DNA from 3 places in the Streptomyces sp. NPDC029674 genome. Region 3 is predicted to be linked to each of the others. Evidence: riboswitches for the same ligand, from Rfam matches in the RefSeq annotation. Region 3 holds a riboswitch; each other region holds the start of a gene.

Region 1 (3,484 bases), on a different contig from region 3:
CTCTTCCCGGCCACCTCGCGCATGTCGCGGCCCCGCCAGGGCACCGAGGAGACGGTCGCGGCCATCGATTCGGCGGCGGTGCGCGCCTTCTACGAGAAGTACGTCCGCCCCGCCACGGCCACCCTCGTCGTGGTCGGCGACCTGACCGGCACCGACCTGGACGCCGTCCTCGCGGACACCGTCGGCGCCTGGACGGGCTCCCCGGGCGAGCCGCGCCCGGTGCCGCCGGTGACCGCCGACGACCGCGGCCGCGTCGTCATCGTGGACCGCCCCGGCGCCGTCCAGACGCAGCTGCTGATCGGCCGCATCGGTCCCGACCGGCACGACCGCGTCTGGCCGGCCCAGGTCCTCGGCACGTACTGCCTGGGCGGCACCCTCACCTCGCGTCTGGACCGTGTCCTTCGCGAGGAGAAGGGATACACCTACGGTGTAAGGGCGTTCAGCCAGGTCCTGCGTTCGGCGCCGGACGGGTCGGGCGCCGCGATGCTCGCCATCAGCGGCTCCGTCGACACCCCCAACACGGGACCGGCGCTCGAGGACCTGTGGAAGGTCCTGCGGGTGCTCGCCGCCGAGGGCCTCACGGACGCCGAGCGCGACGTGGCCGTGCAGAACCTGGTGGGCGTCGCCCCGCTCAAGTACGAGATGGCGGCCTCCGTGGCGGCCACCCTCGCCGACCAGGTCGAGCAGAACCTGCCGGACGACTTCCAGGCGCAGCTGTACCGGCAGCTGGCCGCCACCGGCACCGTGGAGGCCACCGCCGCCGTCGTGAACGCCTTCCCGGAGGACCGTCTGGTGACGGTCCTCGTCGGGGACGCCGCGCAGATCGAGGAGCCCGTCAGGGCGCTCGGCATCGGCGAAGTGAGCGTGGTCACCAGCTGAGTGACAGTCAGGACCTGTGGGGCCCCGGTGACCGCTTGAGGTGCCGGGGCCCCTATATGCCCGATTTCATACGGTGGTTGCCTGTCTGCCGTGTGGCGTGCGCTACAAAATATGACTTCTGTTTGTCGATTGCAGTCGGCCCGTTTAGCGTCGACCCGGCTGTCCGTCGCGCAGTACGCCGCATCCGCGGCACCGGACAGTCATCGCCGAGTCCCCGTACGGCGCGAGCCAGGGGAGCCGGGGACCCACATGTCCCCTGGGGTGAATCGGGCACCTTGCCGCGAGGTGAGGGGTCCGTAGGAGACCTTCCTGCTCCGAACCCGTCAGCTAACCCGGTAGGCGAGAAGGAAGGAAAGGATCACCCGCCACATGGCGTTCACCCGTGCCACCGGGAAGCACCGTCGTCCGAGCCGCCTCACGCGTACCACCGCGAACGTCGCCGGCGTCGCGGCGCTCACCACCACCGGTGTCATCGGCGGCCTCGCGGCCCCCGCTCTCGCCGCCCCCGACGAGGCGGCGATGGAGCACACCGGTCTGACCCAGGCGGTCTCCGTGGGCGACTCGCTCGCCGCGAGCATCGACGCGCAGGCCGCGGCGCAGCAGCAGGCCGCCGACGACGCCGCTGCCGCCAAGCAGGCCGAAGAGGCCGCCAAGAAGAAGGCCGCCGAGGAGAAGCGCAAGGCGGAGGCCGAGGCCAAGGCGAAGGCCAAGAAGGAGCGCGAGGCCAAGGAGCGCGCCGCGCGCGAGGCCGAGCGCAAGCGCCTGAACACCTACGTCTCCCCGATCAGCGGCTCGTACGTCTCCACGGGCTACCAGACCGGCGGCGCCATGTGGTCCTCCGGCAGCCACACCGGCGTGGACTTCCACGCGGCGTCCGGCACCTCGGTCCACGCGGTCGGCTCCGGCACCGTCGTCGAGGCCGGCTGGGGCGGCGCGTACGGCAACAACGTGGTCATCAAGATGAACGACGGCACGTACACCCAGTACGGCCACATGTCGTCCCTCAGCGTCACCGTGGGCCAGGCGGTCACCCCGGGCCAGCAGATAGGCCTCTCCGGTTCCACCGGCAACTCCAGCGGCCCGCACCTCCACTTCGAGGCCCGCACCGGCGCGGAGTACGGCTCGGACATCGACCCGGTCGCCTACCTCCGCTCGCACGGCGTCAACGTCTGACGGACCCCGTACAGCTCCGAAAGCCCCGGCTCGCCCAGAGCCGGGGCTTTCGCGTTGCCGTCGTTCCGCCCCTGGCCAAAAGATATCCATGGATTCCGGCCCGCCGTCGGAAATCCCGGCGTTCTGCAATAGAGTCACTGAATGAGCGTCGGTCGACCGCGTTTCGCGGGGATTAAGGCGGAGGTCCGGACATGCGCGTTCCCGCGCACTCGGTATGCACGGCCATTCGGGACGATATTGTCGCCGGCGTCCACGAAAGGGGCGGGCGGCTCACCGAGGAACTCCTCGCGCGCCGCTACGGCGTATCCCGGGTGCCCGTGCGCGAGGCCCTGCGCACGCTGGAGGCCGAGGGCTTCGTCGTCACGCGCAGGCACGCGGGCGCGTGCGTCGCCGAGCCGACCGAGCAGGAGGCCGCCGACCTCCTGGAGGTCAGGACGCTGCTCGAACCGCTCGCCGCGGCGCGCGCCGCGCAGCGCCGCACGGACGCGCACCTGAAGGTGCTGCGCGGACTCGTGAGGCTGGGTCAGGAGCGCTCCAGGAGCGGCCTGGGGGAGGATCTGCGCTCACTGGGCGGCTGGTTCCACGAGACGCTCGCCCAGGCCTCCCAGAGCCCCGGCCTCAGCGCGCTGCTCACCCAGCTCCGGCACAAGATCGCCTGGATGTACGTCGTGGAGAGCCCGGCGGCACCGGCCGAGTCCTGGGCGGAGCACGCCGCGATCCTCGACGCGGTCGTCCGCCGGGACCCGGAGCGGGCCAGGGCGCTCACCACCGCGCACGCCGAACGGACGACGGCCGCCCACCGATTGCGCTCGGCGCGACGGGCCGGCCGTGTGAGGGATTCGCAACATGCCGTAAACACGGTGAGCCTCCGGAATTAACGGAGGTGCCGTATACAAAGACAAGAGAAAAGAGCGGCGCCAAAAGACTCCATGGAAAACGAGAATACGTGAATGGGGTCACCCGGAATTCCGGGTGACCCCATTCACGTAATGCGAGGAACGTGTCCTAGACCGTCTCCGGCAGCTCCTCGAGCCCCTCCGAGACCAGCTTCGCCAGACGGTCGAGGGCGGCGTCGGCACCCTCGGCGTCGGAGGCGAGGGTGATCTCCTCGCCGCCCTGGGCGCCCAGGCCGAGCACCGCGAGCATCGAGCCGGCGTTGACCGGGTTGCCGCCGGCCTTGGCGATCGTCACGGGGACGCCCGCGGCCGTGGCCGCGCGGACGAAGATGGAGGCGGGTCGGGCGTGAAGGCCCTCGGCCCAGCCGACGTTGACGCGGCGCTCAGCCATGTGTTGCTGCCCTTCCAGGTGACTCACACTTGTCTAGACCAGTGTCTCATGCCGTCACGGGTGCTCTGTCGGACGTACGTCCGGTCCCGGCCGCCTTCGACCCGTCCCAGCTTGCCCCGGCCCCGACGGCCGCGCGACCCGTACC
Region 2 (3,484 bases), on a different contig from region 3:
GCTCTGCAGCCAGCCGAGCGGGTCGATCCCGGAACCGCCGGGCGTGTGGACCTCCAGGTGGAGGTGGGGGCCCGTGACGTTGCCCGTCGCGCCGACGCGGCCGATGACGTCGCCCGTGCTGACCTTCTGGCCCGCGCTGACGTTGAGCGACGACTGGTGGCAGTACCAGACCTCCGTGCCGTCCTCGAGTTCGAGCACGGTGCGGTAGCCGTACGCGCCCGCCCAGCCGGCCTCCTTGACGGTGCCGGTGTGCACGGCCTTGAGGGGGGTACCCGTGGGAGCGGCGAAGTCCAGACCCGTGTGATGCCCGGAGGACCACATGGAACCGGCGTCACCGAAGTGCGACGTGAGGGTGTACGAGGAGGTGGGGATGGCGTAGCTCTTGGCGAGCTCGGCCCGGCGCTCGGCCTCGGCCTTCGCCTTCCGGGCCTCCTCCTCCTTCTTCTTCTTGGCGGCGGCCTTGGCGTCCGCGGCCTTCTCGGCCGCTTTCTGCTGCTCGGCGGCCTCTTCGGCGGCCTTCTTGACGGCGGCCTCCTCGGCCGCGGTCCGCACGGCGGTGTCCGCCTGGTCCTGCTGGTTCTCGGCCTGCTGCATGATGCGGGCGCGCAGCGCCTCGCCCGCGTCGGTGGTGCCCTGCTCGGCGTCGGCGGTGCTGACACCGGCGGCGGTGAGCGGTGCGGCGGCCGCGACCGTGGTCGTCTCCGGCGCGTCGTCGGCCATCAGGGAGCCGACGCCCGGCAGGGACTCGGCCTCGGGCAGCGAGTCCGCGACGGCGCCGACGCCCGGCAGGTCGGGCATGGATATGGAGACCGGCGGCTTGCCGTCCTGCGCGGTGGCGATGCCGCCCGCGCCGACGGCGGCGATGACGCCCACGCCGAGCACGGTGGAGCTGCGGGCGAGGCCGCCGCCGCTCTTCTTGTGCACGCGGTGCCTGCCGCGGACGGGACGGATGGACTCCTCGGTGGGGTTCCACTCCTCGAAGGTCTCGGTGGAGCCCTCGTCGTACGAACCGAAGTCGTCGTCATTCGGCACGTACACGGCTTGGGGGGCAGGCCGGTTGGACGCCACTGGGGCGCGCTCCTTTCCTTCCTTCTCGCCTACCGGGTTAGCTGACGGGTTCGGAGCAGGAAGGTCTCCTACGAACAGCCGGCGCGTAGGCACAGCTGCCCGATTCACCCCAAGTTGGTGGTTCCCCGGCTCCCTTGCGGGATTAGGCGCGTGCGCGCGGAGCCGCCTCGAGTGACGGCTGGGACGACCGCGCTGCGTTATCGAACGTTAATAGACAGGGGGTCCGTATTCCAAGCCGTTCCGGTTGATCGTTAACGCTCATCGGCTGTACGTACCGGGACACGAGGGTGCGGAACGGGGCGAGTTGACCCCGCCCCTCCAAACACCGGAGCTTCACATTTTCTTGACAGAGCGTCAGTTGTTATGCGGAGCGGTGTACTTCAGTCACCACCGGTGACCCCCACCTCGCCGGCGGTGGGCCGCCGCACCGCGAGCAGCGCCATGTCGTCCGTCATCGCGCCTCCGGTGTGCCGCCGCACCTCCCCCGCGAGGGCGGCGAGCAGCGCGTGCGGGCCGCCCCTGCCGGGGAAGATCCGCCCGCCGAGCCGCGTCGCCGGATCGTAGAACTCCCCCGCCGCGTCGCGCGCCTCCGACAGGCCGTCCGTGTAGAAGAGCAGCGTCGCGCCGGGCGGGAACTCCGACTCGTCCGCCCGGTCCGGCCAGACCCCGAGGTCGCCCATGCCGAGCGGCAGCGCCGGCTCGCTCGCCGACATGACGCACAGCCGCCCGTCGCCGCGCAGCAGCAGTGGCGGCGGGTGCCCGCGGTTGATGAGGCGTACGGAACCCTCGCCGTGCCGGATCTCGGCGAGGACGGCGGTGGTGAACCCCTCGAACGCGTCGAGACCGTCGCGCCGGGTGCCCTCGCGGGCGAGCGCCCGCTCCAGGCGCTGCGCCACCGCCTCCAGGGTGGCCTCCTGCTCGGCGGCCTCCCGGAAGGCACCGATGACGACGGCGACCGCCGCGACTGCGCCCATGCCCTTCCCGCGTACGTCGCCCACGATGAGCCGTACGCCGTGCGGGGTGTCCTGCACGGCGTACAGATCGCCCCCGATGAACGCGTCGGCCTGCGCGGCCTCGTACCGTGCCGCGATGTCGAGCCCGCCGATGCGCGGGTCCGGCGCGGGCAGCACGGCGCGCTGAGTGGCCTCGGAGATGGAACGGGCGATGGCGAGCCGGTCGTTGCCGCGGCGCACGACACGGTTGATCACGATCGCGAGGGCGGCGACGGTCGCCACGGTGACCACTTCGGTGACGGCCTCGACATGGCTGCTGACGCGGTTGCCGTAGTGCAGGAAGAGGACGGCGCCCGTGGCCGCGGCGCCGGTCAGGACGGTGTTGAGCAGCGAGTAGAAGGGGGCGGCGATCAGCGGGGCGGCCGTGAAGAGCGGGGCCGCGGTGAACTCGGCCGGAGTCGCGGCGTCGTACCCGACACCGACCATGAGGAGCAGCAGCGGCAGTATCCGGACGAAGGCACGCTCGGTCCCGGTGGCCCCCCTGGCCGCCCTGGCCTCCCTGCCGCCGGGTCCTCCTCGCTGCCCCACCGCTTGTCTCCCGCCGACTCCGCGCCCATGACCGCGCTCCACTCAGGGTTCCCGCAGCGGGGGAAGGGTGCGACCCGTGTGGGCCGAGCGGGTTACGGACGCGTACGCCCTCTGGGGCCACGGAAAACACCCAGGGCCCGGAACCATGTTCTGGTTCCGGGCCCTGGGTCTTCAGTAGCGGGGACAGGATTTGAACCTGCGACCTCTGGGTTATGAGCCCAGCGAGCTACCGAGCTGCTCCACCCCGCGTCGGTGAACCCAACAGTACGCCATCCGGAGGGGTGCGTCGAACCACTTCCCTCGCGGCCACCGGGCACCCGCCCGGAACGACGCGGCGCCCGCATCCACCGAGGTGGGTGCGGGCGCCGCGCAGCGGGTAGACCGTGTGGGACTCGAACCCACAACCAATGGATTAAAAGTCCACTGCTCTGCCAATTGAGCTAACGGTCCTCGTCGGTGCACCCCCGAGCATAGCGGGACGGGGCCCGCCATCCGATCGGGTATTGCCGTCGAGGACCGGTGCTGTTGCGGAATGAGAGGTTCCGCGACCTGTGGAAGCCTCCCGCGGACGCTTCCGCGGGAGCCCACCTGCCGAGCGTCAGATCGCCCCGCTCAGCCCCACCACCTCCTGCTCACTGAGCACGCCCGTGTAGGCGTGCACGTCGTCCACGGCCCCGTGCAGGTACTCGCCCTGGCCGACCCGCAGCCCGCCGGTGGCCTTCCACGCGTGGTGGAACGGCGCACGAGCCTGCACCGTGCCGTCGACGTACAGCAGCACCTCGTCGGCCCCGTCGTCGTACACCACCGTCAGGTGGTGCCGGTCACCCGTCGATGCCCAGTCGTTGTCCGCCTTGAGCGTCGTCGTCTCCGCTCCC
Region 3 (3,484 bases):
ACATCTCGCTGTACATCAACTCCCCCGGCGGCTCGTTCAGCGCGATGGCCGCCATCTACGACACCATGCGGTTCGTCAGCTGCGACGTGGAGACGATCTGCCTGGGCCAGGCCGCGTCGGAAGCCGCCGTCCTGCTCGCCGCCGGCACGCCGGGCAAGCGGTTCGCGCTGCCCGGCGCGCGCGTCCTGATCCACCAGCCCGCCCTCCCCGAACCGGTCCGGGGCCAGGCCACGGATCTGGCGATCCAGGCCGCTGAACTCCTGAGCACACGGCGGCTGTTGGAGGAGATGCTCGTGCGGCACACGGGACAGAGTCCGGAGCGGGTCGGCGCGGACATCGAGCGGGACAAGATCTTCGACGCCCGGGCCGCCCTGGAGTACGGGTTCGTGGACCGGATCGTCCCGAGCCGCAAGAGCTCGCTCGCCGCCCGCGATCCGAGGTGACGCACCGATGCCGCCGCCCGAACTGCCGCCTCTGCCCGCCCTGACGCACGCCGAGGCGGAGTTGATCGACCGCTATCTCGAAGTCGTCGACCTGCTCGGCCGCATCAACCCCGCCCGCGCCGAGCACACCTACGGCGGACTGCGCGCCGCCCAGGCGCTGGTCGGCCGGGCGACCGCCCTGCGGGACGCGCTCGCCCTCATGCACCAACGGGGCGAGAGTGAGGTGCACGCACCCACGCTGGCCCGGGCGTTGCGCGTTCTCGACGGCGAGCGGCGGGCCCGGCGGCTCACCGTGCCACCCGCGCAGGGCTGCTGAGACCCCGTCGGCCGCCTCGCTCCCGGCGCCGGAACGTCTGGGTCCATTTCGAAACGGACCAGTCGGGCTACCCCGGACGGCGTACGCGCACGTCGTTATCCGCACGGTCCGAAGTTGCGACGAGTGAGTACAGCAGGGGCGGAATTATGTATTCCGCTGCTGGTCGAGCGGTCGTCAGAGAGTGCGGCCGCAGGTCGAATTCGGCAGTGTCCACCTGAACAGGTCAGTCGTGAGTAGCCTCACAAAACACCGTTTCGGCTCGGTTTTCGGGCCCTTTTCGGGTCAAGATCCCTTCCGACGACAAGCCCCCGCCACAGCGGCGGGGCGGTCCGGGCGGACGCCGAGTCCTGCCGCCACCCGGATGACCGGTCGACATCGGTGCAACGGCAGGAGTGGAGGACCCAGGTACGACGGGCCCGTCCGAGAAGTCGGGACGACGCCCTTGGGGTTAAGCCGCAGAGCATGACGCGGCCGGGCATCTTCGCCTGCCCGAACCCGACAGGTCATCCTTCACAGGCGGCTGACGAAGGGTTGCGCATGACCGCGCTGAATCATGTTCCGTCGCTGCTGAGCAGGACCGGTGCCGCATCGGTCCTCACGCTCGCCGTCGTAGGCGGCACCGTCGTGGCCCCCGGGCTCACGTCGGAGGCCGAGGCAGCGACCCACGGGACGAAGGCGCTCAAGATCGCGGCGTCCAAGAAGGGCTCCCCGTACGGCTACGGGGCAGCGGGACCCAACCGGTTCGACTGCTCGGGGCTGACGCTCTACTCGTTCAAGAAGACGGGCAAGAAGCTGCCTCGCACGGCCGCCGCGCAGTACAACAAGACCAAGCACATCTCCAGGTCCCAGCGGACCCGCGGCGATCTGGTGTTCTTCCACTCCGGTCGGAACGTCTACCACGTCGGGATCTACGCGGGTAACAACCGCATCTGGCACGCCCCCAAGAGGGGGACCGTGGTGCGCCTGGAGAAGATCTGGTCCAACAGCGTCTGGTACGGCAGGGTGCGCTGACCGAGCGGTGGTCCGCCGGCGCGCGCCTCGCACCGTCAGGTGCCGGTGCTTGGAGCGCGCCGGCGGGGATACCCGTGCGGGATGTCCGACGACTTTTCCTGCACCGCCCGCAAGGAGGCGCCGCTGGAGCGCGCGGACCGGAACTTCGCGGAGCTGCTCCAGGAACTGAGGGTGACGCAGACCGGCGTGCAGATCCTCTTCGCCTTCCTGCTCACCCTCGCCTTCAGCCCGCGGTTCCCCTCGCTCGACGCCGTGCAGCGCGGCACCTACGTCACGACGCTGCTGCTCGCGGTGCTCGCCGCGGCGCTGTTCACCGCTCCGGCGGCGCTGCACCGCTCGCTGTTCCAGCAGCGGGCCAAACCGCTCATCGTGCGGGTCTCGTCCCGGCTCGCCGCGCTCGGCCTGGGCGTGCTGGTGATGACGCTCACCGGTTCCGTGCTGCTGGTCGTCGACGTGACGGCGGGGCGGACCGAAGGGGTCTGCGCGGCCGTGGGGACGCTGCTGGTGTGTGTCGGGCTGTGGGGCGTCCTGCCGCGGCTCGTACGGCGTCCTGTGGCGCGCGTCGAGGCGGCGCCCCAGGAGGAGGCGCACATCGGCCCTGCGGGGGTGCGAGGAGGAGCGCCACGGCCGCTGCGCCGGGAGCGGTGCCGGTGACGCGCCCCGTGCCGCTGGAACCGCCCGTAGCGGGGCGCGGCCCAGCCCGTCAGTCGGCGGCTTCACGGGGGCCGCGTTGGACGGGGACCTGCCAGGGCAGCGCGATCCACACGGTCTTGCCGCCCTCGTCGGTGGGGCTGACCGAGAGCCTGCCTCCGCACTCGGCCGCCAGCCAGCGGATGATGACCATGCCGCGGCCGTTGTCCTGCTGGACGGCGGCGGGGAGCCGCTTGGGGTAGCGCGGGTGGCTGTCGGTGACACCGATGCGCAGCTGCTCGTCACGGTCGAGTTCGAGATCCACGGTGAAGGTGGGCGACTGGCCCAGAGTGTGCTGTACGGCGTTGGTGGCGAGTTCGGAGACAATGAGCCTGATCGTGTCGGCCACCTCCGCGTCACCGGGCAGGCCCCATTCCGTGAGCACACGCGATACGTATTTCCGGGCGGCGGGGACCGAGACAGGATCGCTCGGCAGGGTGACGGAGGCTTCCTGGTGGTCTGCCATGGCGACATGTCCCTTTCCCGCCGGGACCGGTCTCCGACTCGCGGCGGATGACTCGAGGACAGTCCCGGACTGGTGCTTCGCGCCAGCCTGCCACTCCTTGGCCGGTCACGGGTGGCGATCCACCGAGATGTGCATATATCTGTCGCTCGAAGCGGTGAACTCTGCTACGGCAGACCGTATTTGGGCGGGAGAGCGGTACTTCCTCTAATCTCGCCTACTGCCCCGCCCTGCCGCCGGGAGATCCGACGGCTCCGTCCGGAAGGAGACGGGCATGCAGTACGGCCCCGCGGTGCGCCGTCGTCAGCTCGGCGCCGCCCTGCGCGCCCTGCGCGCTCACGCGGGACTCACGAGCAGCGAGGCGGCGGCCAAGGTCGGCTGGCACCAGTCCAAGGTGAGCCGGATCGAGACGGGCCGCAGCGGTGTGAAGGCCGCCGACGTGCGGCTGCTGATGGAGGCGTATCAGGTCAAGGATCCGCAGCGCAGCGAGCTGCTCATCGCGTTCGCCGGGTCCGACGATCCGGGCGCGGGGCGTCATCACTGGTGGAAGGCCTATCGCGA

The links. Region 3 has a riboswitch for cyclic di-AMP ahead of ACI2L3_RS28100 (C40 family peptidase). Riboswitches for the same ligand answer to the same signal wherever they lie in the genome.
Region 1: linked by a shared signal. The riboswitch ahead of ACI2L3_RS05885 (M23 family metallopeptidase) and the one ahead of ACI2L3_RS28100 (C40 family peptidase) in region 3 are both predicted to bind cyclic di-AMP.
Region 2: linked by a shared signal. The riboswitch ahead of ACI2L3_RS27950 (M23 family metallopeptidase) and the one ahead of ACI2L3_RS28100 (C40 family peptidase) in region 3 are both predicted to bind cyclic di-AMP.

Annotation. Positions count from the first base shown of each region.
Region 1 is NZ_JBJDPY010000002.1:426,940-430,423, forward strand. It holds gene ACI2L3_RS05880 (M16 family metallopeptidase) at 1-879, shown strand, start outside; cyclic di-AMP (ydaO/yuaA leader) riboswitch at 1,074-1,236, shown strand; gene ACI2L3_RS05885 (M23 family metallopeptidase) at 1,249-2,052, shown strand; gene ACI2L3_RS05890 (GntR family transcriptional regulator) at 2,244-2,930, shown strand; gene ACI2L3_RS05895 (HPr family phosphocarrier protein) at 3,058-3,339, opposite strand.
Region 2 is NZ_JBJDPY010000012.1:279,436-282,919, reverse strand. It holds gene ACI2L3_RS27950 (M23 family metallopeptidase) at 1-1,068, opposite strand, end outside; cyclic di-AMP (ydaO/yuaA leader) riboswitch at 1,080-1,227, opposite strand; gene ACI2L3_RS27945 (PP2C family protein-serine/threonine phosphatase) at 1,449-2,609, opposite strand; tRNA gene ACI2L3_RS27940 (tRNA-Met) at 2,785-2,858, opposite strand; tRNA gene ACI2L3_RS27935 (tRNA-Lys) at 2,987-3,059, opposite strand; gene ACI2L3_RS27930 (LamG-like jellyroll fold domain-containing protein) at 3,208-3,484, opposite strand, start outside.
Region 3 is NZ_JBJDPY010000013.1:13,493-16,976, reverse strand. It holds gene ACI2L3_RS28110 (ATP-dependent Clp protease proteolytic subunit) at 1-443, shown strand, start outside; gene ACI2L3_RS28105 (hypothetical protein) at 451-759, shown strand; cyclic di-AMP (ydaO/yuaA leader) riboswitch at 1,117-1,293, shown strand; gene ACI2L3_RS28100 (C40 family peptidase) at 1,297-1,770, shown strand; gene ACI2L3_RS28095 (DUF6328 family protein) at 1,852-2,424, shown strand; gene ACI2L3_RS28090 (ATP-binding protein) at 2,474-2,926, opposite strand; gene ACI2L3_RS28085 (helix-turn-helix domain-containing protein) at 3,198-3,484, shown strand, end outside.